Regions from separate parts of the Neobacillus sp. Fa239 genome, predicted to be linked through region 1. Evidence: riboswitches for the same ligand, from Rfam matches in the RefSeq annotation. Region 1 holds a riboswitch; each other region holds the start of a gene.
What was found. Region 1 has a riboswitch for cobalamin ahead of ACZ5XR_RS12440 ((2Fe-2S) ferredoxin domain-containing protein). Riboswitches for the same ligand answer to the same signal wherever they lie in the genome.

Region 2: linked by a shared signal. The riboswitch ahead of ACZ5XR_RS24435 (adenosylcobinamide amidohydrolase) and the one ahead of ACZ5XR_RS12440 ((2Fe-2S) ferredoxin domain-containing protein) in region 1 are both predicted to bind cobalamin.
Region 3: linked by a shared signal. The riboswitch ahead of cobT (nicotinate-nucleotide--dimethylbenzimidazole phosphoribosyltransferase) and the one ahead of ACZ5XR_RS12440 ((2Fe-2S) ferredoxin domain-containing protein) in region 1 are both predicted to bind cobalamin.
Region 4: linked by a shared signal. The riboswitch ahead of ACZ5XR_RS09845 (DUF4430 domain-containing protein) and the one ahead of ACZ5XR_RS12440 ((2Fe-2S) ferredoxin domain-containing protein) in region 1 are both predicted to bind cobalamin.

What each region holds. Positions count from the first base shown of each region.
Region 1 is NZ_AP041611.1:2,584,048-2,592,081, forward strand. Features, by position in the region: gene ACZ5XR_RS12420 (Ger(x)C family spore germination protein) at 1-747, shown strand, start outside; gene ACZ5XR_RS12425 (MOSC domain-containing protein) at 1,688-2,401, shown strand; gene ACZ5XR_RS12430 (S8 family peptidase) at 2,803-4,071, opposite strand; gene infC (translation initiation factor IF-3) at 4,391-4,867, opposite strand; cobalamin riboswitch at 5,281-5,467, shown strand; cobalamin riboswitch at 5,646-5,828, shown strand; gene ACZ5XR_RS12440 ((2Fe-2S) ferredoxin domain-containing protein) at 5,952-6,335, shown strand; gene cobJ (precorrin-3B C(17)-methyltransferase) at 6,385-8,010, shown strand.
Region 2 is NZ_AP041611.1:4,946,309-4,954,342, reverse strand. Features, by position in the region: gene ACZ5XR_RS24445 (S53 family peptidase) at 1-869, opposite strand, end outside; gene ACZ5XR_RS24440 (MFS transporter) at 1,045-2,235, opposite strand; cobalamin riboswitch at 2,440-2,631, shown strand; gene ACZ5XR_RS24435 (adenosylcobinamide amidohydrolase) at 2,918-3,043, shown strand; gene ACZ5XR_RS24430 (hypothetical protein) at 3,112-3,222, shown strand; gene ACZ5XR_RS24425 (bifunctional adenosylcobinamide kinase/adenosylcobinamide-phosphate guanylyltransferase) at 3,235-3,810, shown strand; gene cobS (adenosylcobinamide-GDP ribazoletransferase) at 3,824-4,603, shown strand; gene ACZ5XR_RS24415 (histidine phosphatase family protein) at 4,573-5,172, shown strand; gene ACZ5XR_RS24410 (bifunctional adenosylcobinamide kinase/adenosylcobinamide-phosphate guanylyltransferase) at 5,124-5,558, shown strand; gene ACZ5XR_RS24405 (cob(I)yrinic acid a,c-diamide adenosyltransferase) at 5,573-6,163, shown strand; gene ACZ5XR_RS24400 (ECF transporter S component) at 6,160-6,651, shown strand; gene ACZ5XR_RS24395 (ATP-binding protein) at 6,648-7,352, shown strand; gene ACZ5XR_RS24390 (NupC/NupG family nucleoside CNT transporter) at 7,716-8,034, shown strand, end outside.
Region 3 is NZ_AP041611.1:2,911,907-2,919,940, reverse strand. Features, by position in the region: gene ACZ5XR_RS14120 (HutD/Ves family protein) at 1-478, shown strand, start outside; gene ACZ5XR_RS14115 (amino acid permease) at 659-2,149, shown strand; gene ACZ5XR_RS14110 (YjcZ family sporulation protein) at 2,895-2,981, shown strand; gene ACZ5XR_RS14105 (hypothetical protein) at 3,066-3,221, shown strand; cobalamin riboswitch at 3,478-3,657, shown strand; gene cobT (nicotinate-nucleotide--dimethylbenzimidazole phosphoribosyltransferase) at 3,814-5,589, shown strand; gene ACZ5XR_RS14095 (cob(I)yrinic acid a,c-diamide adenosyltransferase) at 5,586-6,164, shown strand; gene ACZ5XR_RS14090 (ABC transporter substrate-binding protein) at 6,220-7,185, shown strand; gene ACZ5XR_RS14085 (FecCD family ABC transporter permease) at 7,182-8,034, shown strand, end outside.
Region 4 is NZ_AP041611.1:2,067,696-2,075,729, reverse strand. Features, by position in the region: gene ACZ5XR_RS09865 (ECF transporter S component) at 1-481, opposite strand, end outside; gene ACZ5XR_RS09860 (ABC transporter ATP-binding protein) at 460-2,061, opposite strand; gene ACZ5XR_RS09855 (energy-coupling factor transporter transmembrane component T) at 2,043-2,951, opposite strand; gene ACZ5XR_RS09850 (DUF4430 domain-containing protein) at 2,933-3,637, opposite strand; gene ACZ5XR_RS09845 (DUF4430 domain-containing protein) at 3,634-5,400, opposite strand; cobalamin riboswitch at 5,527-5,717, opposite strand; gene ribH (6,7-dimethyl-8-ribityllumazine synthase) at 5,839-6,309, opposite strand; gene ACZ5XR_RS09835 (bifunctional 3,4-dihydroxy-2-butanone-4-phosphate synthase/GTP cyclohydrolase II) at 6,331-7,524, opposite strand; gene ribE (riboflavin synthase) at 7,543-8,034, opposite strand, start outside.

The sequences.
Region 1 (8,034 bases):
CAAAAAGCTTCCACTCTAAAATTGCACATGCAATTAGGAAATGCGGTTAATCAGTGGGGGTCTGATCCAGATGTCCGTAAAAAAGATATTATCGATTCTTGGACATCAGAAGGTCGCCAGCCAGTCGCAGCAGTCGTCACGATTAAAGGGACTCCCAAAAAGGGGAACAGCGTCGATAATATGAAACAACTTACCCCACCTGCATTGGTCGAAGTTGTCGGAATGGGTGTGTTTAAAAATCAGAAATTAATCGGCTATCTTTCCGTTTATCATACGAGAAATTACTTATGGACTCAAAATAAGCTGAAAAAAACGGAACTTGCTATCCCCTGTGAAAAAAACAAATATTTAAACGTACGTGTTTTTCGAACCAATTCAAAAGTAAAGGCAAGTGTTCAACGTCAAGTACCTCATTTTACAATCAACATAAATGCTGAATCGCAATTAACTGGAACCCAGTGTAATGTAGCTTTGGACAAAACGAAAACCTATCAAGAACTGGAGAAAAAAACAGAACAGTATATCGAACAAATCGTTTCGAGTACGATCAAAAGAGTCCAAACAACCTATAAAGTTGATATATTTGGGTTTGGTGATGAAATGAAACATGGAGATTACCAATATTTCAAAAAAGTAAAAGGAAACTGGGATCAAGAATTTGCAAGGGCAACTATTGATGTAAAAGCAAGTGTCACATTACGTCGTTCAGGCATTCGGACAAAAAGTTTCCTATCTGAGATCAAATAACATCTTTCTATGAATGCAAGAATCCGGGAGTATGCAATTCTCAAAAAGGAGGACACAGATAAAACCTCTACTTAATCCTTAGCTTTGCTTCTACTTTGGAGCAAGGCATTTTGCTTATTAAGTGACAATTACAATTCTTTAAAAAAATTTGATTTAATAAGTTGAGCCTATTTCTTAACGAACCAATCAAACAAGCAGAATATACATATTCATATCAGAAGAACTTTAATTAAAAGATTTAAACTGTAATTTTTCCCTTTCCAAATAATTCATTTAGATAGTGAATTATTTCACTTGAAATAATTGGGTGCTTTCATAGAGGAATTGGATGGCTACTGTGATTCCCATTTTTTTATTATTGAGCTAAACTTTCAATAGTGAAGCATCATACTTTATCTATCTCATTTTAATCTTAAGTCCTGCAATTTTTTTATACTTATCTAAATTTCCTAAAACAAGAGTGAAATGTATTTTATATGTATTTGGTTGGATTGTTGCACTTGTTGTAATCGAATTGATTGGGTTAAAATTTTTTCACTCAATTAAACATTATCATGGTTGGAACATTTTGTGGTCTTTATTATTTGATGCAGTGATGTTCCCAATGTTACGTCTACACTTTGTTAATTACAAATTAGCTTTACTGCTTAGTATTCCATGTACCCTTTTCTTATTGATTTGGTTTAATTACATATGAAAAAAAAAAGATATTGAACTACCATGGAATAACGATTAAAATTCCATTTTCTGTGGTGAGGCTCTGCTTCATCGATGGCTGAAGGGTGCTTGAGTAAAAGATCATATTCCGGCTGGTAACACTAAATGATGGCTGCGGCGGTCCCGTTTTCTTATTGCAGTAACGAAGCAGGGTACTTGAAGAAGGGTTTAATATGAATATTGGAGAATAAAATCCTATAAAGGGAAAAACGGGGGTAGAACTTTGGATTATAAGAATGGACTTGTAGGGGTAGTCAAAGAAATCCGTCGGTTTCCTGTAAAATCAATTTTAGGAGAGTCTTTATCAGCAGTTTCAATTGATAATCGAGGTCTCTTGGGAGACCGTCTGTGGGCTATAAAAACCATAAAAGGAAAGTTTGGTAGTGGTAAGACAACACGCCGCTTCCAACTGATAGACGGGTTATTTAATTTTAGAGCAAGATATGAGGGTACTACTCCAATTGTAACTATGCCTGATGGAACTGATTATCGGTGTGAAAATAATGCTGTAAACGAGGCATTGACTGATTGGCTCGGGTTTCAAGTAACTTTGACACTTGAAGAGTCAATATCTCATTTTGACGAGGGTCCAATAAGTATCATTACGACCTCTGCGTTACATATGTTGAGTCAGGAAATAGGAGAGCCAGTAGACCCTCGTCGTTTTCGAGCAAACGTTTTAATCGATACAGAATCAACGGGATATCTCGAAGATGATTTGTTGAACCGACTAATCAATGTCGGACCTAGGGTTGTCCTGAGAGTTGTTGCTCCACTCCAAAGGTGTGTAATGGTGAATAATCCACAAGAGGAATTAAGACAGGATGTTCGGGTTCTCCGAAACTTGGTTAATAATCATAGTGGTACTTTTGGAGTATGGGCTAAGGTTGAACGTATAGGTGAGGTGAATGTTGGAGATGAGATAACCTTACAATAAGTTAATCGTTTTCCAACTAACGGAGTGCGATGCTTACATAAGGCATCGCATTTTTTTGGCCTGATTAACGAAACAGATTGTGCGGCAGCCATTTTTCTTGTTCTGCTAACGGTAGCAGGTTACTTTAATAAGATCCAGTTTGTAAATAAGTGATTTAACATAAAAACGACATTCATGGTAGAACGTCGTTTACTGTCAAAGGACCGGCAAAAATACCGGACTGGATTAAATCTACTAATCAAAAAAGGACCCAGCCCTGGCAACATAGGACAAGATCTTTTTAATTATAAGGAAACTTCTACTTTTTCATTCAACGCAGGAAGCTCTTTTACAAGCTTACGTTTTCCTTGCTAATCCTCACTACATGCTTTAGCAAACTTAAACTATTTCTTTTTAAAAAATTACCCTTCCATTGTTTTGACCGTTCGGTTTCCAGCGCAATCTTCTGCTTCTATGGTGATATTCTTCTGATATTTCATTTGATAAGAATAAATGGTATCTTGATCTTCCAAATCCATAAATGATGGAACAACTCTCTTATGGTTAATCTTCAATTCTTTTAACGATAAATCCCGAATGGTAAATAATACATATTTTATGCCGTTTTTAATATAATACTCATCTTGGACTACAGGGGGCTTTGGCTCGTATAGGATAACCGCATCTTTCACGGTTTTTAAGTGGTTCGCACCGTAACCTGTTAACCGGATGTTGTTCATCCCATATATAAGAGGAATCAACAATTGATTCGAAATAGTAAACGTTTTCATTTCCTTGTTATTTATTTTAACAGTCAATTTCTCAAGGTTTTCTGTTTTCAGATTTAGTACTTGAAATTTATTTCTTGAAAAAGTTTTATATTGGTCTAATTCCAAATAGGGTTTATTCATATATTTTGCGAAGGCAGAATTTATGTCGATGGCTTCATAATTCATTTTCTTAAGGGTTAATAAATCACAGTCTTTACTCAGTTCTTTTTTAATGTTATCCTTTTTTACACCATCTTTCATCATATCCGCAACAATTCCAGTCACAAATGCTGTTGACATACTCGTCCCTTTACCCAAAACTTTAGGAATATCATCGGCAGGAGCGTATACAGCGATTTTACTTCCATAATTTGAAAAGCTTGCAATCCTTTTCGTTTTTGTATCATAAGCACCAACCGCAATCACACCATTTTGGTCCGCAGGAAAATCAACCTTATTTTTTCCTTCATTTCCTGCTGCAGCGACAAATACCACCCCTTTTGCTTCTCCAACTTTTATCATCAAAGATGTAAAAAAATCCATTGGGGTATAGGAAAAACTCATGTTAATTACATCTGCACCTTTTACGATACTGTAAAGAATAGCCAGTCCCATGAAGGGGTGATTGATTGTATTCCTGTCGGATACCACTTTTACAGGAAGAATTTCGTTATCTGGTGACATTTGAGAAATGATTTCTGCCATTTCTGTCCCATGCCCGTATTTGTCTTTCGGTTTTTGAAAGGGATTAATAAAATTAAATCCATTTAAAACATGAGCCTTTTTTATGCTTTTTGTTTGACTTATTCCTGAATCAAGTACAGCAATGATTGTTTTTTTTGAACGGAAATCATGGAACATGAAAAACAAGACAAAAACTAAAAATAGCGAAATTATAAGAAAAATGAACTGCTTTTTCAATATTATCACCTCGTATATCAAGAAGTCGTTATTTTCAGAATTCTACAATAATATCAACAAATCCTTTTTTAAAAATAATATTTTTACAAAAAAGCAGGCAATCAGCAAAATTCCTACTTTCACCGTAAAGCTTGCCTGCATCAAGTCGGCATGAATTTAAACCACTATAAAAATAAACCTACCGTTTTTAATTTATAAGTTTTTTCGGATTTGAAATAAGGAATTGCACCATTAAAACCAATCAATACTGCAAAATTTTGATTAGTTCTCGCTGATCGCACAATTGAGCCAATAAAAAAAGCCTTTAATAGGCTCTTTTTTATGGTTTCAACAAAATCGACAAGATGCGGCCTTGCAATGTGGCGTTTGTTTTAGACTTCACCAAGTGGCTGACCTCTTGGCAAAAATTGCTGAGAAGTTCTTCCCCAATGTTTGAATGGGTGATTTCTCTCCCGCGAAAACGGACGCTCACCTTTACATGATACCCTTTTGTTAAGAAGCCAATCGCGCTTTTAACTTTTGTTTGAAAGTCATTTTCGTCAATCGTGATGGACATGCGTATTTCTTTTGTTTCGATGGTTACCTGATTCTGTTTATTCTGCTTTTCTTTTTTTTGTAATTCATATCTGTATTTTCCACCATCTAAAATCTTGCATACCGGTGGATCTGCCTCACTGATTTGGACAAGGTCCAATCCCATTTCCATTGCCATCTTAAGCGCCTGAACTGTCGGTAACACTTGTTGACCGTTTTCCGATACAAGCCTTACCACATTGGATTGAATCGATTCGTTCATAATAATTTTTTTAATAAATCAATACCTCCTTATTTGAGTTGCAACTAAATCGCAACTGGTACAATGGTGCTTTCTTATTACAAATTATGTTAAAAAACGAAGGTTGGAAAGGCTATTTAACTAATTCGCACACCATATCATCGAAACTTATTGGAATGGATCTGCAAAAGACAAACACGTAGCTGTATATGGCAATTAAAAAATGATGTTTATGAAGGATGTTTTTTGAATGTAACAAAGCCGAAATATGCAAGGAAATTAATAAAAACTTGTATATTTTCGGCTTATTGATAATTATTTAAACAAGATGAAGTTATTGGCGGGCAGCGTTTTCGTAAAAGAAGTTTAATAAACTCTTGAAATATTAAATCTGATAGACTAGTATAATAATATCTCATAAATTAAATACTAATTTGTTAACAATTAGTTAAGATGCCTTAGGGCTTAATAGGGAATCTGGTGCAATACCAGAACTGTCCCCGCAACTGTGAGTGTGGACGAAATAGACAAACCACTGAAACGTATATATAGACGATACGGGAAGGGTCTAAAGTAGGAAGATACACAAGTCAGGAGACCTGTCTTAGCTGTTAAAGTTTCTAATTTCTTCGGGGGTTGAGAAGATGGAACGTTTGGACAAAAATGATTATTTATTAACATTCTTTGTGCTTACGTTTTATCCGTTCAACTCATGTTGAACGGATTTTTGCGTTATGATGATTCAAAATCATTTTTTATGATCCAAGTATTGCTTTAGAGGAAACAAGCCTTTTTAACAATTAAATAGATTAGGATAGGTGCACATTAAAAATTTGTGCTTAATAGGGAAGTACGGTATAAATCCGTCACGGTACCCGCCACTGTATGGGGAGTTCGTTGCAGATGTCACTGAAGGAATTCGGGAAGACGCAATGGAATGATGAACCTAAGTCAGGAGACCTGCCTTTACCTAAGAGCTTCAATCAACCTACGGGAACATAGGTAGAAGTGCTGAACATACATCGCATTTTTTTGTGTATATATTCTGCACCCCTATGTCCATAGGGGTGCTTTTTTGCGTAAAAAACGAAAAGGAGTGTGTGACATGACTACTTGGAATTTACAAGGGACGAAACACCATGTATTCATTTGCAACGGCAGCAGCTGTATGAGAAAAGGGGGGGAGGAAGCAACACAAGCCATTCGGAATGAAATTGCTAATTTAGATTTAGATTCACTTATTCATACAACAAGAACACGATGCAATGGAAGATGTAAGGATGCACCCGTTGCCATCGTCTATCCATCAGGGACTTGGTATAAAAACGTAAGCCCAGAAGTGGGAACTACAATTGTAAGGCGTCATCTGGCGGAAGGTCATTGCCTTCAAGAGCATGCGATCTATCACTATTCCGAACAAGGATTCATACAGCCAGAAGGGTCGGAATGCATCGAAGGAATACAAAAGGCTGTTAAAGAAAAGGTTTAACAGCCGATAGTATCTGGATTTTGGAAATTTTGGAAGGTGGCGTAATAGGATGAAAGGCAAATTATTCGTTATTGGTTTTGGCCCTGGTGATGAAAAACATATCTCTGGACGGGCAAAAGAAGCCATCCAAGAAAGTGATATTATCATCGGCTACAAAACATACGTTGATCTAATCAAGGGATTAATAGCTGGAAAGCAAATCATCAGCACAGGAATGACAGAAGAAGTGAGCCGGGCCCAGGAGGCTGTGAAACAAGCCGAGCACGGTTACAGGGTAGCCGTCATTTCGAGCGGTGATGCCGGAGTATATGGAATGGCAGGACTGGTTTATGAAGTGCTAATCGAAAAAGGCTGGAAAAAAAACTCAGGGGTAGAAGTGGAGGTGGTCCCTGGCATTTCCGCCATCAACTCCTGTGCTGCTTTATTAGGCGCACCGGTCATGCATGATGCCTGTACGATCAGCTTAAGTGATCATTTGACACCTTGGAGCTTGATCGAGAAAAGAATCGAAGCGGCCGCTCAAGCTGATTTCGTGGTTGCCTTATACAATCCAAAAAGCGGGAGAAGAACACGGCAGATTATGGAAGCTCAAAAAATTCTCTTAAAATATCGCTCGCCAGACACTCCTGTAGGATTGGTAAAAAGTGCTTACCGTGATAGTCAAAAGATCGTTTTAACCAATTTACAAGAGATGCTCGAACATGAAATTGGCATGTTAACTACCGTTTTAATTGGCAACTCTTCAACATTTTTCTACGAAGGATTGATCATTACTCCGCGCGGTTATCAGCGGAAGTATACATTAAATCAGGCAATACAGCCGTTGAAACCGCATCAGCGTCTGCAAAAGGAAGCCGAACCATGGGCACTGGAGCAAACGGAAGATGCAACACCGGTGAACAAGAAACAAGTCACCCCAACCCCAATGAAAGAGTCGCCAAGAGAACTGGCTGAGGAAGCCTTGCAAATGATCCTTGGTGAGAACGATGAACGAGCTCAAGGTTTATTGGTGAAGCAAGACTTTCAATCTATTTTTGAGGTAGCGGTCAGCTCTGGTGTCGCCAATAAAAAATTTACCGCGAATCAGATGGTCATTCTTTCCAAAATTGTCGGAGAAGAAGGTGTCATGGAGTACACACAAGACCATTTTATGAAGCTGCAAATTTTAACCTCTAATCCTGATGTGATTGTTGAAAAACTAACGGCGGCAAACTTTTTGATTGCTCCTGTCGGTGACGTATTAACCGTAAAAGCCTGTGATTTTTGTGACGGTGAAAAGAAGGATTCCATCCCTTATGCCGATGAGCTGCAGGAAAGGCTTGGCGGCATGGAACTCCCAAAAGAATTAAAACTTGGCGTGAATGGCTGCGGAATGGCCTGTTATGGAGCCGTAAAAGAGGATATTGGCATTGTCTACCGCAAAGGAGCGTTTGATTTATTTCTAGGGGCAAAGACAGCTGGAAGAACGGCACATCCCGGCCAAATCGCAGCGGAAGGAATCCATCCGGACCAAATTGTCGAGGTCATAGAGGGGATTGTTCAAGAGTACAAACAAAAGGCTTATCCGAATGAACGTTTCTATAAATTTTTTAAACGGGTCAAAGCGGTGCAAGGTTTTGTGTACCAGGATATTACACCAAACCTTAAAATCGAAGCGGCTGTTTGCGGGGAGTAAAGGGAAGAAGTCTAGTGGCCAATT
Region 2 (8,034 bases), 2.4 Mb from region 1:
AATCCTGCATCTGTGTTGGGGGCAAAGTAAACCGCCATTCTCACTCCCGGAGCAACAGCTCCAGCCACCTCAATATCTAACGCTACTTCACCGTCAGGACCGCTTGGGTCTCCTGTCGGCTGATTCGTTGCCTCGTCTACCGATATGTCTACTAATACTGGTTCCGTTACTCCAAGCGAGGAGAAATATTGTTGCATTTCAGCAGGGTTATAGCCGCCGCCTAATTCAATAATACCGATGCACTGTTCGCTGCAATTAATATTCTCTGGAAAATTATAAAGGCTGGCCACTTGAGGTGGGGTATAAGACTTCCTTGATGTTTGATCTCTATGGGGCACGATCTTTTCCTCAAAAATCTGAAAATGGGGCCGAAGCTGTGGACGGTTGTCCAGTCCAACCACTGCCTCAACAATATCGGCAAGGTCCTCTGGAATATGAATGGGCCCGGTACGTCCCCGATAGTTAAATTTTAGATGTTCGTAGTTTGTGAGCTTTACTTTAAAGGCATTACTAAAAGCTGATGCTGATCCAGAAAGCAAGATGGTACCTGCAGCCGCGTTCATTTTTTTAATTGATAGGCCACGGTTTTTAGCGAAATCTTTCACTTTCAATAGATCATTTTGATCTACCCCATGAGCTACCACAAATTCTTCACGGCTAAGATGCTGTACTTTGGTAAAAGGGAGAGTGCTCTTCTTTTCTAAAAAACTAGTAACCGGCGGTCGACGAACTAGTAAAGTTACAGACATTTCTTCATCAGGATGAACTGGAGTCAATTTAACGGCAAATGGTAGCGGGGTTCTCTCACTTCCAGGTATCTGCACGTACCCGGATTCTTCTTGGCTATTTGAACGATTTTCCTTTTCCATCTTTTCATCCTCCTTAAATTTGTCCTAGAACTCTATTATATATAGGAAAATTTTAACATGATAGGAGCAAAAGTATGATTTAGGAAGTTTTTTTCCACGACGATACAGATCCACAGAATAAAGGGCTGACGATGACCATCGCCAGCCCTTATTCAAGATCCTTATTCAATCTACCCTATGCGGGTTTCGCCTGTTTTTGGTCTAAGCGATGACTTAGGAAGGTTAGAAGGCTTGCCCCTATTGCGACCAGCCCGCCGACCAATGTCACACTCATCAAATTTCCTTGATTGTAAACAATGCCGCCTAATGCTGAACCCAAGGCGATCCCGATATTGCTTGCAACTGGCATCAGTGAAGCAGCGAGTCCTGTCGCATTTGGCTGATATATACCGGCAAGGTCAATCAAATAAAGCTGGGTAGATGTGGTTAACATGATGGCCATTAATGACATCAAGCCAATATTAATCAATCCATAGATAAAATGATTGGTTGTCCAATACAAGCTAGCCAGTACTATTGCCTGTACGAGGAAAACCAATCGCAGGCGGCCGATCGCATTGTGAGAGGCAATTTTACCGGCGAGTATGTTGCTGAAAATCGAAATAAATCCGTAGCCAAACAAGATTAAACTGATTGAACTGCTAGGAGCATCCATTACTTTCAGGATTGGAACAAGATACGTATAAACGGCATACGTCGATCCAAATCCAAGAGATGGAATGAAAAAAGCCATTAAAATTCGCGGGTGTGTCAACAAAGAAAATTGATCACGCATCGAGCTGCGAAATTGACTGAGCTTATTAGGCAAAGTTAAGAAAGATGCCAAAAACGCAATTCCACCGAGAAAAGTCGTTAACAGGAAGGTTGCATTCCAGTTGTACCTTTCAGCGATGACGGTGCCAATGGGCACTCCAATCACGTTCGCTAGAGTAAAGCCGCCAAAAACGAATGATATAGCAAGTCCTCGTTTGGCAATTGGCATGGTTTCACTTGCCACAATCATAGCAAGTGAAATTAAAACTCCTGTTACAATTGCCGTCATCATCCGAAGTGTGAGGATCATCATGTAGCTTGTCGAAATCACACATAGAGCATTGAGAATGATAAACAATCCGATCAAAAACAGCATCCATTTACGCTTTGGAAAATGACTTGTTGCCGACATCACGAGTGGGGTGCCAATGGCAAAGGTAATGGCAAACGCAGAAACAAGTGTGCCTGCTTTTGCATTGGTTATATGAAGACCCGAGGAAACATCGGTTAAGATCCCGACGATGACAAATTCGCTTGTCCCGAGAACAAAGGTTAATAAAGTAAGTGTAAAGATGAGCAGCCAATGCCGCTTAGATAATTCTGTGGTGTTCATAAATACCTCTTTTCTTAGATGAATGTAAATGTGTCACAAGGCAGGTAAACAATTTAATTATCATACCATAAAACATTTTTATGAGGATAGTTCAATCTTATTAGAAACTAGTTTAGGAGGAAAAACTATTTCCTATATTGGAAAGGTTTCTCTGAAAAACATATACAAATGATTTTGCTTCCCTATATAATGAAACTATCATAAAAAAATAATAGAAGCATAGGTGCTAAAATTCTTTCAAAGATATTTAGCTTAAAAGGGAAGTTAGGTGAAATACCTACGCGGTCCCGCCACTGTAAATGGGAGCAACCTATAATATGTCACTGTCGAATCGATGGGAAGGCATAGGGAGCGATGATCATGAGCCAGGAAACCTGCCTATTTTTTCATGCGCCAAAAAACCTACGAGGATAGGGAGGGGTGGAAGCTTAGGCCACGATTACTCTGCATGAGTAACAGAATCTAAACAAACCAACATCTCCATGTCAAAATGGGGATGTTTTTTTATTGGTGCAAAATTTTATGATAGTCGAAAAAACAGGAGGAAGTAATGTGAAGAAATGGTATTCACTATTGTTTGCCGTGTTGCTGACAATAGCAGGTAGGGCATGAATCAACAGTCCAAACCTCGAAAGAAATTGACTTTTCGATTTTCGTTATTGTTACAGCAAATGTTGGAAATGTGGACGAAATGGTGCCTGTCACTGTCCATACATGGATTTTTGTGAATGGCGAACTGACAGAAGAGGCCTTTATTCAAAGCATTATGACGGCAACGGAAGCAAAGCTAAAGCCAAGCTTTTCTTAAATATATTGGATTCCGTAACAGGGATCTCTTCGGATCGTATTTTAATCGCTTCAAGTCAAACAGGAACAGTGATTGAATCTGCAGGAACGAACAATTCTTTAGGAAAACTGATCAGTGAAGCTGTCTATCAATGCACGGCCAAAGCGATTAAAAATTCACAAAAAATAGCAGCAAAATGAGGTGTTTATCCGGTGGTGTCATCTCCATTATTCATTTTTATAACAGGAGGAGTGCGAAGCGGGAAAAGCAGCTTTGCAGAAAGGAAGGCTGTAGAAATCGCCAGCGAAACAGGAGGACAACTCATTTACCTGGCAACAGGCGTTCCTTCCGATTACGAGATGGAAGAGAGGATTTGCAAACATAAGCGAGATCGAAGGGCCATGAAGGATCATTGGAAAACGATTGAACAGTCCGTGAATATAAGGGAGCTTGCAGAAGATATCCGTGAAAAAGATATCATTTTACTCGATTGTGTGACAACACTTTTGAATAATGAACTGTTTTCTAACGAACGTGAATTGGTTCCGCTTGATGTTGAAAAGGTTAAGAAAAGCATTGTTGCGGGAATGATCGATTTAAAGAAAAGGGCAAACGCATTGATTGTTGTCAGTAATGAAGTTTTAAACGAACCGTTAGTCGGAAATACTCTCGTTTTTACATATAAAAGATTACTAGGACAAATCCATCAGCAATTGGTAAGAGAAGCAGACGAAGTCTATTTAGTGGAGTCGGGCATTCCAATTGTCATGAAAAAAGAAAGTAAATGAAGGATGGGCAAAAATGAAATTCATCAAAGGATTTTTGATTAATCTTCAATTTTTCACAGCCATTCCCGTTCCCATTGAAATACCGATGGAGCAGGATCTTCTCAGAAGGGCGGTTCAAACCTTTCCATTATTAGGCCTTTTTCAAGGTCTCATTTATTCCGTTCTTTTTTATGTATTAAAGGAGTGGACGCCGTTTTCTCATCTTGCTGATGCCTTTTTCCTTTGGCTAGCGACGATTCTCCTAACCGGCGGAATCCATCTCGATGGCTGGATGGATGCGAGTGATGCGTATTTTTCCTATCGTGATCAAGAAAAGCGGCTCGAAATTATGAAGGATCCACGAACAGGAGCATTTGGGGTGATATCCATCCTTGTTTTACTCAGCTGCCGGTTTCTATTTATCTATGAAAGTACGATGAACATAAAGTCCATATCATATATCTTAATGGCTGCCATTCCTTTTTTGAGTAAAAGCGTGATGGGTGTCCTGCTCGTAACTGTTAAATCAGCTAAAAATGAAGGGCTGGGTTCCTTGTTTCAACGTGCAGCATCACCTAAAGTGTTAGGGATTTATCCTCTGTACATTCTGGGTCTTCTGTTTCTAGCGTATAAAAATATCTTATTGGCGGGATTATTGGTCATTGTTTCTGCTGGGTGTGTCTTCTTTTGCAGGCGGAAAGCCGTGAAATGGTTTGGCGGGATTACGGGGGATGTATTGGGGGCCTCTATAGAAGGGACTGAGTTAGTGCTGTGGATGACTGTGTGGTTATTGCATTATTTCGTCATGGCTTAACAATCGCTAATAAAAGAAGAGCCTATTTAGGCTGGAGTGATTCTCCTTTATGTGAAGAAACAAAGGACTTGAAGACGCATAATCGGTATCATTGCTATTTTGCCAGTGATTTAAAAAGATGTTTGGATACAGCCAAAATATTGTTTCCACATACAAACCCTTATCCATTAACTGAATTACGCGAAATGAATTTCGGCGATTGGGAAGGGAAAACATACGAAATTTTGAAGAATGATTCACGATACTGCCGGTGGTTGAAAGACCCTGTCAATTATTCCCCGCCAAATGGAGAGTCTTTTCAGCAATTCACTCAAAGAGTTCTAGGCGGCTGGAGAAAAATAACGGAGGAAGTTCTCGCTAAACCTATCGAGCGCTGTGCCGTTATTACACATGGCGGGGTAATCAGATATTTATTATCTCAATTTGCATCTGAAGAAAAGGAATTTTGGTCATGGCAGGTACCACATGAACACGGATTTGAGCTTGTTTTTGATAGGGAAATGTTAAGGGGGGGTAATCGATGCACTTCATTACAGGTGGTGCCTTTAATGGGAAACGACTATGGGTAAAGAACAGATACAACGTAACAGAGGCTGCTTGCTGGCTTTCCGCTTATGATCACGCTCCTCTCCCAACCGATTTAGCTGAAATGAAAGCGGATTTGATTATTCTCGAAGGAGTAGAAATATGGCTGAAAAAATTAACGAAGGAATTTGATTCCTACCGGTGCCGTCAAATCTGGAACAGCTGCTTAGACAATTGGCTGACCTGGGAACGGTCACGCGTCAATCGAAAATTGGTCGTCATCGGAACAGATATGACAAAGGGAATTGTTCCGCTGGAAAAAGAAAATAGATTGTGGCGGGATGTAACCGGGTGGGCTTATCAAGATTGTGCCAAAATGTCAGAAAAAATGGATATCATCTGGTATGGAATCAATCAAACGATTAAATAAAGGGGATGAGTAACATGAGAATTTATACGAAAACAGGTGACAAAGGGAAAACAAGTATAATCGGCGGTCGAGTAGACAAAGACGACACGCGAGTGGAAGCTTACGGAACGGTTGACGAAGTGAATTGCTTTGTTGGACAAGCGATCACCGAGCTGGATGGGGACCTTTTTAAGGACATACTTGAGGATCTTGAAAAAATCCAGCATGAATTATTTGACTGTGGCGGAGTGCTTGCTGATATATCGGAAAAACGCAGCCAGATGCTTCATCAAGAGTCCATCGATTATTTGGAAAAGAAGATTGATGAATTTATCGCTGAAGCCCCGGAGCTGGAACGATTTATTTTACCTGGTGGTTCCAAGCCTTCCGCTTCGATTCATATTGCTAGAACGATCACGAGAAGGGCAGAACGATTAGTGGTCAAACTGTTGAAGGCGGATCCAAAAACACCCGAAATCGCACTCAAATACTTAAATCGTCTATCTGACTATTTCTTTGCATTGGCAAGGGTAATGAATCACCGGCTACAGGTCAAGGACGTTGAATATGTACGAAGTGCAAACGTATTTAGCGTTAGAAAACGCAGGGGAGGACAGGCAGAATGAAGGGGAAAATGATCAGCTGGCTTGCGATTATGATTGCTCTTTCTGCTGTTGGAGCCGCTATCAAGATTCCAGCTGTCGTAGGAAGTGTCGCTTTAGATGCATTTCCAGCCCTGTTGGCTGCAGCCCTATTTGGCGGCGGGGCAGGAGCGATTGTCGGTGCATTAGGTCATTTGTTGTCTGCCTTATTAGGCGGTTTTCCATTAGGCTCGATGCACTTTTTAATTGCTTTAGAAATGGCCCTACTCGTATGGATATTTGGGGTTCTTTACAAAAAACATAAAATGGCAGCTAGTATTCTATTTGTTCTTGGAAATTCATTTGCCGCTCCATTGCCATTTATTTTATTAATCAATAAAGGTTTTTATTTTACCATTGTCCCTTCACTTTTCATTGGATCCATCCTTAATAGTGTCATAGCATTCATTGTGATTCCAAGGATTTCCCCGCTGGTTAGATCGATGATTCCGAAGAATGGGGTCAAATCATGAGGGATATTCTCAGCATTCCTTTTGATGGGGAATTCTCCCTTATCATCGCCAGTGATAATAGCGGTGCCATTGGAGCGAAAAAGGATGATCTGATCCATGTCCCGTATGATACGGTCGCTTATTATTCGTTTAGAGTCGCTGTCATGGAATGCATTGCAGCAGGAGGTGTTCCTGTTTCAGTTGTGATCCATAATTTTTGCGGGAATGAACAATGGAAGGAACTCGTAAGCGGCGTACAAAAAGGATTACTTGAACTTGGTTTGACCGAGGTTTCCATTACAGGCAGTACAGAAAGTAATTTTTCGTTATTACAATCTGCCGTTGGTTTAATCGTTGTTGGAAAAAAGCCTTATTGCGAAAAGACAGATATAGCTTACACTGGCCAATTAAAGTTTGCAGTCATAGGAATGCCGCTAGTTGGAAATGAAGTAATTGAGCAAGACCATCATGTGGTTCCTTTGTCGGTTTTTCAAGAGATCAGCCGACTGAAAAATGCGGTGATTTGGCCTGTCGGATCAAAAGGAATTTTACACGAGATGAACCAAATTTTTTCCGAGCGGAAGTTTACAAAAGAAAGTCTGACCACAACCTTAGATGTGTGTAAATCATCCGGTCCTGCCACGTGTTTTATTGTCGTTTATCCAGAAAAGCTCGAAGAAGAGATAAGGAAGTCAGCAAAAAGCTATTTCCATCCACTATAGGGGGTCAGTCCCCCGATTCGTTAAAGCGGGAAAGCGTTACTCACCCGGACTAGAGTTGAAAATCCAGCTGTCATTGTGACGGCTTTTTTTTTTGAATTGCAATTTCAGAGTGTTATCTTATGTTAGTGAATTTGCTTTTTTTCAAATTTATTTTTACATAATTTCATTTTTGGGATAAAATTTGAATATTTTTATATTTCTTAAATAATAATGGGCATTTTTAAGCGAATTGGTAAAAAAAACATTTACATTTCGTTCAATTATCATTTAACATTTGTTCAAAATGTGTGTTATATTTACTTATGCAAATGAAAGCGCTCGCGTAAATAATTAAATTAATAAATCCTTTGGGGGTAAAATAATATGTCAATCTTAATCGGAATCGCTGGTATTCTTGCTTTATTAGGCATTGCTTGGTTAATGTCAAACGATAAGAAAAATATAAACTACCGAGCTGCTGGTATCATGGCAGTCATTCAGTTATTTATAGCGTGGTTTATGCTTAATACTTCAATCGGTAAAAAAGTTCTAAACGATATCGTAAATGTCTTTAACAAAGTTCTTTCTTTTGGTAATGACGGTATTTCATTCGTATTCGGCAGCCTTACAGGAAAGAATTTATTCTTTGTCGATGTTCTCATGATGATTGTATTCGTAACAGCTATTCTCGGTATTTTAACTT
Region 3 (8,034 bases), 330 kb from region 1:
TACTGCTGATGTCGAAGTTCAAGAATCCCTATTTACGCATCTACCAGGTGTCCAAAGAGTAATAATGATAATTAATGGTGAAATGTACCTTGAGCATGAAGGAAAACATTCGGTGGTTTTGAAGCCTTTTGAGCAAGATCGCTTTGATGGTGGATGGACAACAAGAAGTAAAGGGATAGTTAAAGATTTTAATTTAATGTTATCAGAGGGTTGGGATGGAGGGCTTTCCTTCATTCAGTTTAATAAGGATATTCAAGATTTAATGTTGGATGCAACAGGAACGGCAGAGGTTTTTTATTGTGTTGAAGGAATGGTAAGAGTTGAAATAGGTGAAGATGAGCCTTTATTTTTCGAAAAAGGTGATACATTGATTATTATGAGGGAGAATTTATCTGAAGAAACGAATATTAAGTTTTGTAATAAAATTAAAAAAGAGGTTTCTATTATTAGAGCAATAATTGTTAATCAATACCAGTAGACATTCTTATTAACTTTAATTTGGTGCAAAAATTGCATATCAACCGAGGGGCGCCTATGGAGTTATTTAGGTTAATAAAATTAACTGCCTAAAATATTGATCTTCCTAAATATGTTATAGAAAATTTTGTAAGTGCTTTCATAAAAAGGAACAAATTAACAAAGGGAGGATGAATGGAGAATGAATTCAGTTCAACAAGAATTAGACTTTACAGAGGAATTGGTTCAAGAAGAAAAAAAGCTACAACGGGCATTGAAATCCCGGCATTTAACGATGATCTCGATTGGAGGGGCAATCGGGACGGGATTGTTCCTTGGAAGCGGTGCGGCTATTTCCCAAGCTGGGCCGGGAGGGGCATTGTTTGCTTATATTTTTATCGGGGCAATGGTGTACTTTGTCATGACAAGCTTAGGGGAACTATCTGCCTTTATGCCGACAAGCGGTGCGTTCAGCACATACGGGACCAAATTTATTGATCCGGCCTTTGGTTTTGCTCTTGGATGGACTTATTGGTTTAGTTGGGCTATGACCATAGCGGTAGAATTAACTGCTTCAACGATGGTAATGAAATTCTGGTTTCCGGATAGTCCATCGATGCTTTGGAGTTTCGGATTTTTAGCACTAATTTTTCTATTAAACTATTTATCCGTTAAGGGATATGGTGAAGGGGAATATTGGTTTTCCATTATCAAAGTTGTGGCAATTGTTATCTTTATTGTCATAGGGCTGCTAATGATTGTTGGAATTATGGGCGGACAAGCAATCGGATTTAAAAACTTCACAGTGGGAAAAGCACCTTTTAGTGGAGGTATACTTGGCACTTTTGCGATTTTCCTGGCTGCTGGTTTCTCTTTTCAAGGTACAGAAATTGTCGGGGTTGCTGCAGGCGAAAGCGAAAACCCTGCTAAAACGATCCCGAAGGCAGTTAAAAGTATTTTCTGGAGAATTCTCATCTTTTACGTATTGGCAATCTTTGTCATAGGGCTCATTATCCCCTACAACAACCCAAGTTTGTTAAGTAATGATATCATGGTTAGTCCATTTACTCTTGTATTTAAAAAGGCAGGGCTTGCCTTTGCAGCGGGACTTATGAATGCTGTCATTTTAACAGCCATTTTATCGGCAGGTAATTCAAGCGTATATGCTTCAACGCGGATGTTATATGCCATGGCAAAAGAAGGACAGGCGCCGAGGATATTTGCTAAACTTAATAAGCGTGGTGTTCCTTTTGCAGCCATTATTTTAACGACGATCATTGGCATGTTTGCCTTTTTATCTTCCATCTTCGGTGATGGCGTTGTGTATGTATGGTTAATGAATGCAGTCGGCATTACAGGATTTATTTTCTGGCTTGGAATTTCAGCGAGCCACTATCGGTTCCGTAAAGCATTTGTGGCTCAAGGTTATTCACTTGATAAGCTGCCTTATCGGGCAAAATGGTATCCATTTGGACCAATATTTGCGCTTTCTGTTGGTTTACTCGTCACTTTAGGTCAAGACTACCAGGCGTTCCTTTCAAACAAAATTGATTGGGGCGGAGTAATTGCCGCCTATCTTGGCATTCCTCTATTCTTTTGCTTATGGTTTGGCTTTAAGTTCATAAAGAAAACAAAGGTAGTGAAACTAGAAGAATGCGAATTTGATTTTGACTATGCGAAAAAACATGATTGATCAATCTTAGGAAAAGGTGCCCAAGAGCCAATTTTTGGGCACCTTTAACTTTTGAAAATGGACAGCACTCTTAAATGTTAGGGTGTTTTTGTTTAATGTGAGCCATTGCGTAACTTATTTTACTTCTAGGAGTGCCGCCAAAAGGGGCTTTCTTTGGAGTAACACTTGTGATGTTTTATAGGAAAGCGGCTGTATCAAATCGATACGCTATTAAATCGATACGCTATTAAATCGATACGCTTTTAAATCTATATCTTAGTAAATGTCGATGTAATCTCGTCTAGCATTACCTGCCAGGCTTTTTAATTTGGATAGGGCTAAGTCACATATTCGCCATAAAGGATGGACTCAAACTGCTATTGCAGGTGTAACTGGTTTTGATAGGAAAACAATAGATGTTTTAAAAATAAATCTCCCTTGCAATAGATGTTGAAAGTATATTTCATTAAATCTTTCTTTAGTTGTTTTGCATATATTGCAGGAAATATTATCACTAGTCTCTAACTAGGGACTAGTATTGGTCTCATAGTAGAGACTGGTTCTGAGAAAATCATCTTAGATTAGTTACCTCTACGAGGCGTTTGCATGAATTGCAGACGCTTTTTTATTTTTAGGGTTAAGCAAATTACGGATTTCGTCGAAATATGATGATTATTGTCCAATCCAAACTTGTCCTAAGAAATATATTAAATAGAGGAAAGTATTCTTTCTTCAGATAACCCAATAGGTACTGGAGGTGATATACATGCTTGATGGATTGAGTATGTCTTTTACGTTAATCGTAGTATTGTTCATTCTACTAATCATTGTTGGTACTTCGTTTACGATCTAGTAAATTTTTTTTCGGGATTAAGTGCAGGCTGAGTAAACTTTCCCTTTGTCTAGACTACTGAAACGAAAGGAGGATGAATTACACATGTTTTTTTTCCCTGGCGGCTTTAGAAGAAGGTTTCTCCCTATTGAAATCGAAATCGAGATAGAAAGAAGAAGACGTATTGAAATCGAAATCGAGATAGAGAGAAGAAGACGTATCGAAATCGAAATTGAAAGAAGAAGACGCAGATTCTTTTAGACAAATGATTTAAACATGTTTCCAAAGAGCCTACGGGCTCTCTTTTTTAGGCTATTTTCACTTAAAAGTTTAAGAACTATTGACATGCATCAGTTACTGGAAATGGGACGGTTTAAGTGGCAAAGAAAAAAACCAATAGTTTCGTAGTGTACAAAACTTACAACTTTTAGCCCTTTTTTGGAAGTTCGAATGGAGATGAATGATAAAAGTTAATTGACAAAATTTACGAGCATATTTAATATTAAATTGTCCAATTAAATAAGAAATTTTCTCAGGTGCTTCAATTCGAAGATAATAGGGAAACCGGTTAAAGTCCGGTACGGTCCCGCCACTGTAATCAGCATTATTCGAACCGTTCAGCCACTGCAAAACAATTTGTGGGAAGGCTTCGGTGCTCGCTGTAAGTCAGGAGACCTGCCTGTGAAAAATAGCACAATATACCTTCGAGGAGAGGTAGGTTGAAGAATTATATATGAGGATTCCTGTACGTGAATCATATATACATATTTCAACATAAACTCTGCCGAATAAGGCAGAGTTTTTTCTTTTTTTGTAAGGGGTCGTTGCTAGATTAAAAGAAAGGAAGATGGTTTTGACAGATATTATTTATAATCGTGCAGCTGCAATCCGTCCGTTGAATAGCAAAGCGATGCAGAGAGCAGAGTTTCGCTTAGATGATTTAACAAAACCAAAAGGAAGCCTTGGAATCTTAGAACAAGCCATCATTCAGCTCGCTGGAATTACTGGAAACATTATTCCTTCAATAGATAATGCCGGCTGTGTTATTTTTGCTGCTGACCATGGTGTCAATGAAGAAGGGGTATCAGCTTATGATTCTCATGTTACGGAAGAAATGACGGTAAATATGTGCATGGGAGGTGCAGTGAGCAGTGTTTTGGCAAGACATAGCAGGATTGACCTACAAGTCGTTGACGTTGGAATAAATTCAAAAGTGAGGCACCCAAAAGCGGTGGTTCGTAAAATTTCCCTAGGTACCCGGAATTTTGTGCAAGACTATGCCATGTCTCGGGAGCACGCAGTAGAGTGTGTGTCTGTTGGTATGGAAATAGCTGATCAACTTATTGATGAAGGGAAGGAACTGTTGATTTTTGGAGAGATGGGGATTGGAAATACAACCTCCGCTGCAGCAATGGCTGCTGTTCTTTTAGATTTACCTGTGAAGCAAGTCGTAGGAAAGGGGACGGGCATTAGTGATAGGCAGCATCAGCATAAGATACAGGTTATTGAAACAGCGTTGACTAAACACTGTATTTGCAAGGATGATCCATGGGATATCCTAGCTGCCGTTGGCGGATTTGAAATCGGGGCAATGGCAGGAGCCATGATTGCCGCTTCCAGCCGGTCCATTCCAGTTGTACTAGATGGATTCATGACAGGTATCGCAGCGTTATGGGCCTCCCGTTTCAATAAGGATATTAAAAATTATTTGATTGCCTCCCATTGTTCATTGGAACAGGCACATACCTATGTATTAAAAGCATTGCAATTAGAACCAATGGTACAATGGCAGCTTCGCTTAGGTGAGGGGTCGGGAGCGCTGCTAATACTGCCCACTTTGCAGCAAGCGTGCCGAATTATGGCGGAGACATCTACCTTTGATGATGCGAAAGTGAGTAACCCACATCGTACGGAATTAAAAGAGGATGCTTTCATGGATTATGATGGTGAAGACACTCTTGGGCCATCTAAACTTGATTTTTCTCCTGCCGAACAGAAGGCAGTCTATAAAGCATTGGCGGCCCGCAGGGATATTCGTTCTTACTTGCCTGACCCCATTTCAAAGGAAGCTCTGGGACGCATTATTCAAGCTGCTCATTTAGCTCCATCCGTCGGTTTTATGCAGCCTTGGAATTTTATCGTTATATCAGATCAAAACATTTTAAATGAATTATATCGTGCAGTTGAGAAAGAAAGGATTCGGGCTTCGGTAAAATATACTGATATGAAACAAGACCATTATTTGCGGTTGAAGCTGGAAGGACTATTACAGGCGCCGATGACTATATGCGTAACGAATCATTCGGGAAGAGGAGGCCCGCATGTTTTGGGGAGGAATACCATTCCGGAAACGGACTTGATGTCAACAGCCTGTGCTATTGAAAATATGTGGTTAGCAGCTCGGGTAGAAGGGATTGCGATGGGGTGGATTAGCATCTATCAGAAGGAAGATGTTCGCAAGATTTTAGGAATCCCAGATTCGATTGATCCAGTCGCATTGCTTACTATCGGTTATACCTCCCATTTTCCGGATATCCCGATATTGGAAAGGGTCGGATGGGGAAAAAGATTAAATTTGAAAGAGCTCATCTTTCAAAATATATGGGGGGAAGAGGAGAAGGATGTATGAAAATTTACACACGCGGAGGAGATAAAGGTAAAACCTCCATTATTGGTAAAGCCCGCCGTTTTAAAGATGATATTCGGATAGAGGCCTATGGAACCGTTGATGAAGCAGGCGCTTATATCGGGCTTATTATAAGTGAACTTGAAAAAAGGTATGAGGATATTCGGGAACATCTCTTATCTGTCCAACAAATGCTTTGGAATGTCGGCGCAGATTTAGCTGCTGCTCCTGATGCAGATTACACCTACCGTACACCGGAAAATGCTGCTGGAGTGCTTGAACCCTTGATTGATTCCTATAAGGAGGAAGCAGATCAAATCACTAAATTTATTTTGCGTGGCGGAAGCCGTCATTCAGCGCAACTTCAAGTCGCCTGTACAATTGTCCGACGGGCAGAACGATGTACTGTAGCTTGTATGCGCCAGGAGGGAATTCATTTACCAGCTTTAAAATATTTAAACAGGTTATCTGACTTGCTGTTTGTCATGGCCCGGGCTGTTAACGCCAGAGAGAACATAAAGGATATCGAATATAGCAACAGCACGGAAGTATTCAAGAGCCCTGACAAAAGAGATTAGGTTGGATATGAATTGAAAAATAAATTTTTATTTAATGAAAAGGAGCCATCTTAAAATGAAAAAGCAAACACTTTTTACTCTGATTTCTATTATTGTCCCGACAGTTTTTTTAGCGGCTTGTGGAAATCAACAGACTGCTGCGTCTCCAAATAGTGCGAATGTAACTTCCCAAAGTCAGCCAAAGGAAAAAACATCAGCATTCCCTTTAACGGTCACAGATGAGGCTGGAAATAAAGTCACAATTCAAAAACAGCCACAACATATCGTATCCGTGACAGAAGGTACTGATGAAATCCTTGCAGGCATGATACCAAAAAGCAAGTTGGCTATGGTGACAACCTATTCAAGTGATCCACAATATTCCAATGTCATAAATTTTGTTAAGGGAATTCCGCAAATTCAAAATGCCAATGCAGAGACAATCATTGCGGCTAAACCTGACCTTGTATTATTAGCATCTTATACAAACCAAGGAATAGTTAATCAAATTAAACAAGCGGGCATTCCCGTCTATGAGTTTACCGATTTTACTTCTATTAGTTCCGTTGAAAAAAGTATCGAAGTGGTCGGCCAATTAGTAGGGGAGAGGGGAAAATCCAATCAGTTGGTACAGTCAATGGAATCGAAGATCAATACTATTTCAAATGCTGTTAAGGACAAAAAGAAATTGACGGTATTAGACTACAGTTCCTATGGTTATGCGGCTGGGGACAATACAACTGTTAACCAAATGATTGAAATGGCCGGAGGAATCAATGCAGCCAAAGGCTTAAACGGATGGCAAAAAATTTCTGAAGAAGAAATTGTCAAATTAAATCCTGATGTGATGATTGTTGCAGACAGTGAAAAAGGGTTTGTAAAGAAGGTTTTGAGTGATTCTGCGTTACAAAATGTCAATGCAGTTAAGAATAAACAGGTTTTTGCTATAAATGGGGCCGATTTATCATCTGTATCTCAATATATAGTCAATGGGGTTTCTGATGTTGCACATGTGTTAAATCCTGATGTGAAGTTGCAGTGATTGGAAACCGGATCATACCTATTTTTGTAGCCATTGGAATATTCTTTATTATGGTATCCGCTCTTGAAATTTCCATCGGTCCAGTGTCCATACCGGTTCAGCATCTCATTGGTGAAGCATGGGGGTATTTCCATGGCATGCGTACAACCGATGCAGTGGTAGTTGGGGCCGTACGTTTGCCGAGATGGTTAGCTGCTGTAATGATTGGCGCAGGGTTAGGGGGTACAGGAGCTGTTATGCAGGCTCTTTTCCGTAATCCAATGGCTGACCCTGCTATCATTGGGGTATCCAGCGGTGCTTCCCTTGGAGCGGTTATCGTGATTCAATCTGGTCTTTCTCAATTAAGTCAATGGAGCACGCCCCTTGGTGCATTTACAAGCGGAATAATAGTTGTTTTCGTTATTTATCAATTATCAACTTATAAAGGAAGAACAGCCATTTATTCCTTACTTTTAGCAGGGGTAGCCATTAGCTCGTTTTGCAGTGCCATCGTGACCTTGCTTTTATCCTTGGCGCAACTTGAAACAATGCATGAAATGCTGTTTTGGCTCATTGGCGGTTTGGATGGTATCACTTGGCCGTCAGTTGGCATCGTATCTATTGTTGTTCTTCTTGGATTAGGGCTTTATACCATACAAGCCCCTTCACTCGACATTATTTCCATTGGGGAAGAACAGGCTGAAGGAGTAGGAGTGCCTTTACAAAGAACAAAGCGATTTCTTTTCATCATATCGGCATTGGTTGTTGGAGCTTGTGTAAGTGTAAGTGGTGTCATTGGATTTATAGGGCTGATTGTTCCTCACTTGCTTCGCATGGTGGTTGGTCCCCGCCATCAATTTCTTATTCCTG
Region 4 (8,034 bases), 520 kb from region 1:
AAAAGCCCCAGATCAACCCGAAGAGAAGCCTTCCCCACTTCCACTGCAACAGTTTCGTATTCTTTAAAAGCCCTGCTGTAAAACCAACAAGTCCCCATGCCGCCATTTGCCACGGTGTCCACGGACCTTGACCAAGGATCATATTGGAAGCAAGGGCCGCCACAGCTCCAATAATAAAGCCGCTTTCAGCCCCGAATACCAAACCGGCCATCATGATGACAAATGTCGTCGGCTGCACGCTCGGAATACTGGCAAACGGAATCCGGCCAACAGCGGCAATGGACGCCAAAACGGCAAGCAGGACCAATTCTCGTGGATCGACCTTTCTTCCTTCAAAACGAATCAAAAATAGTCCAAATATCAAAATTACCATTCCAAAGCTCAAGAGTAAATATTGATCTTCCCACCAAAAAGAGGTCAATAATACCCCAACAACAAGGAAAAATAAGATAACTTTCATTAAGACTCGATTAAAACGCATCTTCCTAGTGCCTCCTCTTTTGTGATCACGGAGGTTTCCCGGAAAAGCCGCTGAACCATGGTTGTATAAAAGAAATTGCCTTTGAAAAAGCTTTCTGGTGCTCCTTCTGCTGTAATCTTCCCCTGGAACATCATGCCGCATGTCGTTGCATATTGGGCAGCAAATTCTACGTCATGAGTAGACATAAAAATGGTGATTCCTTCAGCATTCAGTTTGCCAAGAATTTTAGCGAGATTCTCTTTAGAAATGGGATCCAACCCTTTTGTCGGTTCATCTAAAAGAAGAATTTCCGGTTTTCTTAGTAATAAACAAGCCATCGCCGCCTTTTGAAGCTCCCCGCCGCTTAAATCATATGGATGGATTTCAAGCAATTGATCGATGCCCAAATCTACCAAAAGCTGTTTTACTCTATCATCTCGAAGAATGCCCCACTGCTCCATTATGACTTCCATTTCTTTTCCTACCGTATCCTGAATGAAAAATAGCTTTGGATTTTGCGGCAAATACCCGATTGTTTTCGGGAGATTGATTTTTTTCAAAGGTTTATTTTCATAAAAAATCCGGCCGCTTTCCGGTTTCACCAACCCCGCCAGCACTTTTAATAAAGTGGACTTTCCTGACCCGTTTCCGCCGAGCAAAGCGTAAAAATCCCCTTTGTTTAATGAAAGGTCGAGCTCATTTAAGATGAATTCGGATTTCTTATCGTAGCGAAATTGTACCTTCTTGGCCTTCAGCCATACCTCACCACAATTTCTTGGATTCAAAGATACATTTTTCTCAACTATTTGTGGTGCCGCTTGCTGAACCCAGTTTCTTCCTTCTTTTACGGTTAAGGGAACATCCCCGTTGCCTCCCATACTAAAAAATAGCGCCGGGATGCTTGGCACAAAGGCTTGATTTGGAGAATTCCAAACCTTTTCAAGTACTTTCCTAGGTTCGCCGCTTAAAAGAACCTGTCCTTTTTCCATCATGACAATTTGATCTGCCATGGTAAACACTTCATCGAGTCGGTGCTCGGCCAAAATAATCGTCATTCCAAATTCCTCGTTCAGCCGTTTCAGCATATCTAAAAATTCTCTTGAACTAACCGGGTCCAATTGGGCGGTTGGTTCATCCAATAACAATATATCCGGCTGCATCAAGAGGATAGAAGCTAAATTTATCTGTTGCTTTCTCCCGCCGGAAAGCTCATGGGTTTTTCTGTGGAGCAAGGATTCTGCACCAAAAAAATGAACCATTTCCGCGACCCGGCTTCTCATTTCACTCGGAGACAGACCAATGTTTTCGAGACCAAAAACCATTTCGTGCAGCACATCATCTGCAACCACTTGATTTTCCGGATCTTGAAAAACAAATCCTATCCCACTTGATTCCCCTTTTATCAAAATGTCACCTGTCAGATTTCCGTGCGGGCGAATCTCGTTTTTTAATAAGTGGAGAAGGGTGCTTTTGCCTGAACCGGATGCACCGAACAGGACGACAAACTGTCCCTTCTTTATTTCAAGGGAAAGATTCCTGATGGCTGGATCTGAACAGTCTGGGTAGGTAAAGGAAACATCATTTAATTGAATAATCGCCATCTAAGCATCCCCCCTGCTTCAACAAATAATGGAAAGCTTATAAATAATAAATAAAAGATAAGTGTTTGAACATCCATCACAGATAAATGCCAAGATTCCATGACCGGATAAATTTGCAAAAATCCAAAGCCAAAAGCTCTCCCGTAAATAATCAGCGTAAACAAAATCAGCAAATAGATACCTGCCAGCAAATCGCCGCTTCGAAAAGTAAAATGCTCATAGCTTGAGCGCTGATGGGAACCGTACCCCCGCGCTTTCATGGAATCTGCCGTTTGGATGGCTTCTTCCAGGGAATAAGTTAATAGTGCCTGGACAAAAAGCATCGCGTTTCTTGCCCGGTATTTCCATTGTCCCTGAGTTACCGAGAGTCCCTTACTTTTTTGTATAACTGAAATCTCCTCCAATCTTCGTCTCATTAACGGGATAAACCGGAGCGTCAGCATTAAGAGGACGGCAAACTGCGGTAAAAATTTTGTAAATAAAAATAACAATTTATTTGGCGTCATCACAATGTTATAGGAAATAAAGAGGACAATAATGGCGATAATCGCCATTGCATTCATTCCTCCATAGGTAATCGCTTCCAATGTGAAGCGATGCTGGTGGATTTCAAATAAAACATGACGCCCTCTCTCATTAAAAAGAGGATTCAGGATCACCATTAGCAAAAAGGTTGAAAAAATGAAAACAAGCCAGTGCCGAAGTCCCTGAAACCGATCGTGGAGGAGGTTCATCATCAATATCATGACGAACCCCGAAACCAAGAAAACCGGATGAAGCATAAGAATCATAAGGGCGACACTCCCCACATAGTAAAGAAAAGTAACCAGCGGGTGTAACCGTTCAAAACGAAATCCCATGCTTCTATCGCTTATTCCGTGTATAGGCATTGAATACTGTCCCCTGCTTTGACTTTCATAACCCCGACACTTCTTGTCAAACTGCTACCGTTTTGCTTAAAAATCCAGCCGCTCTTGACACCGTAGTCAAACTCATAAATATTATCGATTCCCTCTACATAAGCGGTTGCGCCGCTGCCACGGGAATCAACCTGGATCCCGTGTTTTTTGGCAGCTTGCATGAGAATATCATAAATTGTATCTCCGTCCTGAAAGCTTACTTTTTCGGCAGCGAGAATATTTCGATGATCTTTCGGACCTACAATCGAAATGGTAACGGTCGAAATCGGCTTCTGAACAGGTGTTTTTGTTACGGGCTTTGCTCCGGATGTCTGGCTATTAGGTTTTACTACAGGTTTTACTGCAGGTTTTACTGCAGGTTTTATTGTTGTTACTGTTTTTTGTTTTTCAGCAGTATTTGTTTTCTTTTCGGTTATAACTGCTTTTTTTGGCTCATTGATTTTTGTACTTTCTTTTTTCACAGCCGGAATTGCCGTAGATTTTGCTTTTGGCTGTACAGGAACGGTCGGGCTTTTACTAGTATCCTTTTGGACCGCTATCACTACGGGCTTTGTATCCTTTTTGGCTTGGCCTGTGGAACTCGCTGATGTACCACCACACCCCGCTAGACTTACCGAAAGCAGGATGGTGATCATTAATGTTAAAAATCGCCTCAAGCTGATTTCCTCCTATTAAACAAAAAGAATGCTGCCATCCCGATCAGGATGAACACTGCCCCTAAAAGGAGAAGATTCTCTGCGTTGCTTGCCGTGTCCGGTAAAGAATGACCATTTTTAATGTTTGTGGCTGGAGCCGCCTGCTCATTGACCGGAGCCTGTTTCAAGAGCGGCAACTGATACAATGAACCGCTTCCTTTCGTATAAAGCAGGTAGGCTGCTAATGCCTGGAACCCTTGAGTAGACGATACCGGGTCACTTGAATCCCCGCTTTTCCAGCCAAATCCGCCGTCTTTATTTTGGAAGGATAATAAATATTGGAGCAGGTTTGACTTGCTATCCGCAAATAAGCCTTCACTGGCATTAATCCCCAAACTTGAAAGGGCGATGACTACTTGGGAAGCAGTCGTACTATTGTTGATTTTATGGCCAAGGTATTGCTTCGATAAATATTGAACGGCTTTATCTATTTTTACTTTCATGTTCGCTTGGTTTTTATATGGAGCAAATGCTGATAAGATCATCGCCGTTGTATCAATATCGCTTGTGCTGCTTTCATCCCAGGCCCAGCCGCCGTCTTTGTTTTGTTTTTCAAGCAAATAGTTTTCCAGCTTTTCTCTCGTCCAAACAGCAGATGCCGGGATTTGAAAGTGCGCGCTGTCAAGCGCAATTAGCGCATAGGCAACACCGATTAAACCTTGTTTGGTCACGTTTCCATTATATATTTCCTTCACTAGATTATAACCTTCAATATTCGTGGGGTCCCCACCGGCTGCAAGAATTCCAAGAACATATCTTTCCGTATCGGTGATTTTATGAAATTGACCTTGATTCTGGATCATTTGCTTTTTCACATTTTGCAGATAGCTGGCAGGAATCTTTCTGCCTGTTTGTTTCAAGGCAATAGCTTCCCATTCACCTATTTTCTCTTTCATGACGTATCCATCGACAGAGCTGATTGCTTTATTTACTGTCACATTGGAAATTGGTTGAACGACTGGCTTGTCATTCCCATTATCTCCATTATCTCCATTATTTCCATTATCACCGGGAGCCTGCCAGGATTCGAACTGAAAACTGATTTGATCATTCGACTGTAGCTGATAGCTGTCTGCTCCAACCGGTGCCATTTTTCCATTAATATAAAATGCCCAATAATTGGTGCCTTCTGCTTTCATTCCGTTGATCGAAGTTATCATTTTTCCGTATTGGGTATCTGTTAACCCTACCTTATCAGGCCCAAGGGCAGTCTGCAAAAGCTGCAAAGCGGTAGGATGCCCAATAATGGTAATCCCTGATAAATTATTCATTATGTTTTGCTTATCATCTACCACTTTAATGGACACGCTGCTTTGCGGAGGCTTCGTCCAGTCCGTATAACGGAAACTGATTTTGTCACCATTCTGGACAATGTATGTATCGGCCCCCATTTGTGCGGCTACTCCATTCACATAGAAAGCCCAATAATTGGTTCCTTCTGCCTTTAATCCGCTGATCGCCGTCACCATATCACCGTAGGTAGAATGAGAATATTCCACATTTTCTTTCCCAACTGCACTTTCCAATGCTTCCGTAGCGGTTTCTTTATCTCCTAATTGAATGGTCTTTTCAGGCAGTAATGGTGCTGCTTCATCGGTTCCAAAAACGGAAACCGTCCCTTGTTGCCCCTCTATTGCTGCAAATGCTGGAATTTGGAATCCGCTTGTTAATAATGCAAACAAAAGTATTGCTGCCATCCATAAATTTGATTTTCTGCTCTTCATGTCTGTCTCCCCTTTTAAAATTTCCCATAAAAAAATCCCCCAAATTGGAGGAGGGTGTTATGTAATGTTAAGAAAAAACGCAATGCTTACGTTTAAATGCTTAACACTCTCCTATCCCCGTAGGCTGCAGGTGTTTAAAAACAGGCAGGTTTCCTGGCTCATGGTCATGGCTTCCTATGTCTTCCCATCTATTTTGACAGTGACATATTATAGGTTGCTCCCATTTACAGTGGCGGGACCGCGTTGGTATTACACCAACTTCCCTTTTAAGCTACAATCTCTTTCAAGATTTTAGCACCTGTTCTTTCATTTTTTTATGTTATCTCTATTATTATATATATTTTTTTATTTGTATAGATTTATAAAAAAAGTAGTTGATAATTGAAATAGGCAAACAGAAAATAGTTTGCCTATTGGTTTGCTTCATAAATCCATATCTTATTGCTCGATACTTCTGAAAAGATTAGCCATTTCGATTGCTGCCGTCGCCGCATCCCAGCCTTTATTGCCAGCCTTTGTTCCGGCCCGTTCAATAGCCTGCTCAATGGAATCGGTGGTAAGTACCCCAAAAATGACTGGTATACCACTATTTAAGGCTGTTGCGGAAACGCCTTTCGCCGCCTCATTACAAACATAATCAAAATGAGGGGTAGATCCCCGAATAACAGTCCCGAGAGTAATAACTGCGTCATACTTTTTACTTTTCGCCATTTTTTGAGCAACTAACGGAATTTCAAATGCCCCTGGTACCCAAGCCACATCAACGTCCGCTTCATCAACCCCATGCCTCTTCAAGGCATCTTGGGCACCGCTAAGTAATTTACCAGTAATAAATTCATTAAACCGCCCAACTACAATCCCTATTTTTAACCCTGTTCCAACTAAATTGCCTTCAAAAATATGTCCCATCATTTGATCCTCCATTTATGTTTAATAATGTAAAAGATGTCCCAGCTTGTCATGTTTTGTTTTTAAATAGTTTTCATTCTCTCTTCTCAATTCCATTTGAAGCGGAACCCGCTCCACCACCTCAAGGTCATAGCCTTTTAAACCCTTAATTTTTCGAGGATTATTCGTTAGAAGCTTCATTTTCGTAATGCCTAAATCCTTTAATATTTGAGCACCGATCCCGTATTCCCTTAAATCAGCACCAAAGCCTAGCATCTCATTCGCTTCGACTGTATCGTAACCCTCTTCCTGGAGCTTGTAGGCTCTTAGTTTATTTAATAGGCCAATGCCCCGCCCTTCCTGGCGCATGTATAATAGGACTCCGTTACCCTCTTGCTCAATCTGCTTAAGGGCTGCATGAAGCTGCGGGCCGCAATCACAGCGATAGGAGCCAAAAACATCACCCGTTAAACATTCCGAATGTACTCTGACGAGAGTTGGTTTTTCGGGATCAATTTCCCCTTTCACTAATGCGACATGCTCTTTTTGGTCTACAAAATTTGTATACCCGATTGCTTTAAAAGTGCCAAATTCTGTAGGCAGTGTGATTTCCACTTCCCGTTTGACCAGCCGGTCCTTTTTATTGCGATATTCAATCAGGTCTTTTATTGTAATCATTTTCAGGTTTAATTCATCAGCAATTTTCCGCAATTGAGGAACTCGTGCCATAGACCCATCCTCATTCATAATTTCGCAAATCACGCCAGCAGGCTTTGCCCCGCATAAATTGGCTAAATCGACAGCCGCTTCCGTATGGCCTGTTCTCCTTAATACACCGCCTTTTTTAGCGATCAAAGGAAAAATATGCCCGGGTCTTTTAAAATCGTCTGGTTTTGCTTCCGGATCGAGCATGCTTAAAACGGTTGCGGAACGCTCGAAAGCCGAAATTCCTGTTGATGTAAATTTATGATCAATGCTGACGGTAAAAGCTGTTCCATGGGCATCTGTATTTTTCGCTACCATTGGCCATAAATTCAGTTTTTGAGCTAGCTCCTCTTCAATTGGAACACATATTAACCCTCTTCCATGGGTAGCCATCAAATTAATGACATCTGGCGTTGCTTTTTCTGCTAAGGCGATGAAATCACCTTCATTTTCTCTATCCTCGTCATCACATACGATGACGACATTCCCTTGTTTTAATTCATGAATAGCCTCTTCAATGGTATTAAACAATCTTCTCACTCCTTTGTTTTATACGAATCCGTTTTCTTCTAAAAATGAAAGGGAAATTCCTTTTTCCTTTTGGTTCCCTTTAAGACCTGTTAAAAAATGGCCGACATATTTTCCAATCATATCACATTCCAAATTGACGACTTCACCCTGTCCCTTCAAACCCAGGATGGTTTCTGATAATGTATGGGGAATAAGGGAAATCGTAAAACTTGACTCAGTTTTGCCAAAAACGGTTAAACTTGTCCCATCTACCGCAATGGAGCCCTTTAAGATTACGTAATTTAGCATTTCTTGATTCGCTTCAATTTCGTAATAAATGGCATTTTCAAACGGCTTTTTACTTTTGATTACACCCGTGCCATCGATATGACCGGAAACAAAATGCCCGCCAAATCGGCCGCCGGCAGCCATTGCCCTTTCCAGGTTAACCTTTGAACCCCGGTTAATATGATTCAGGCTTGTTGCCTTTACGGTTTCAGGCATCACATCGACGGTAAATCCTTTGCCCGA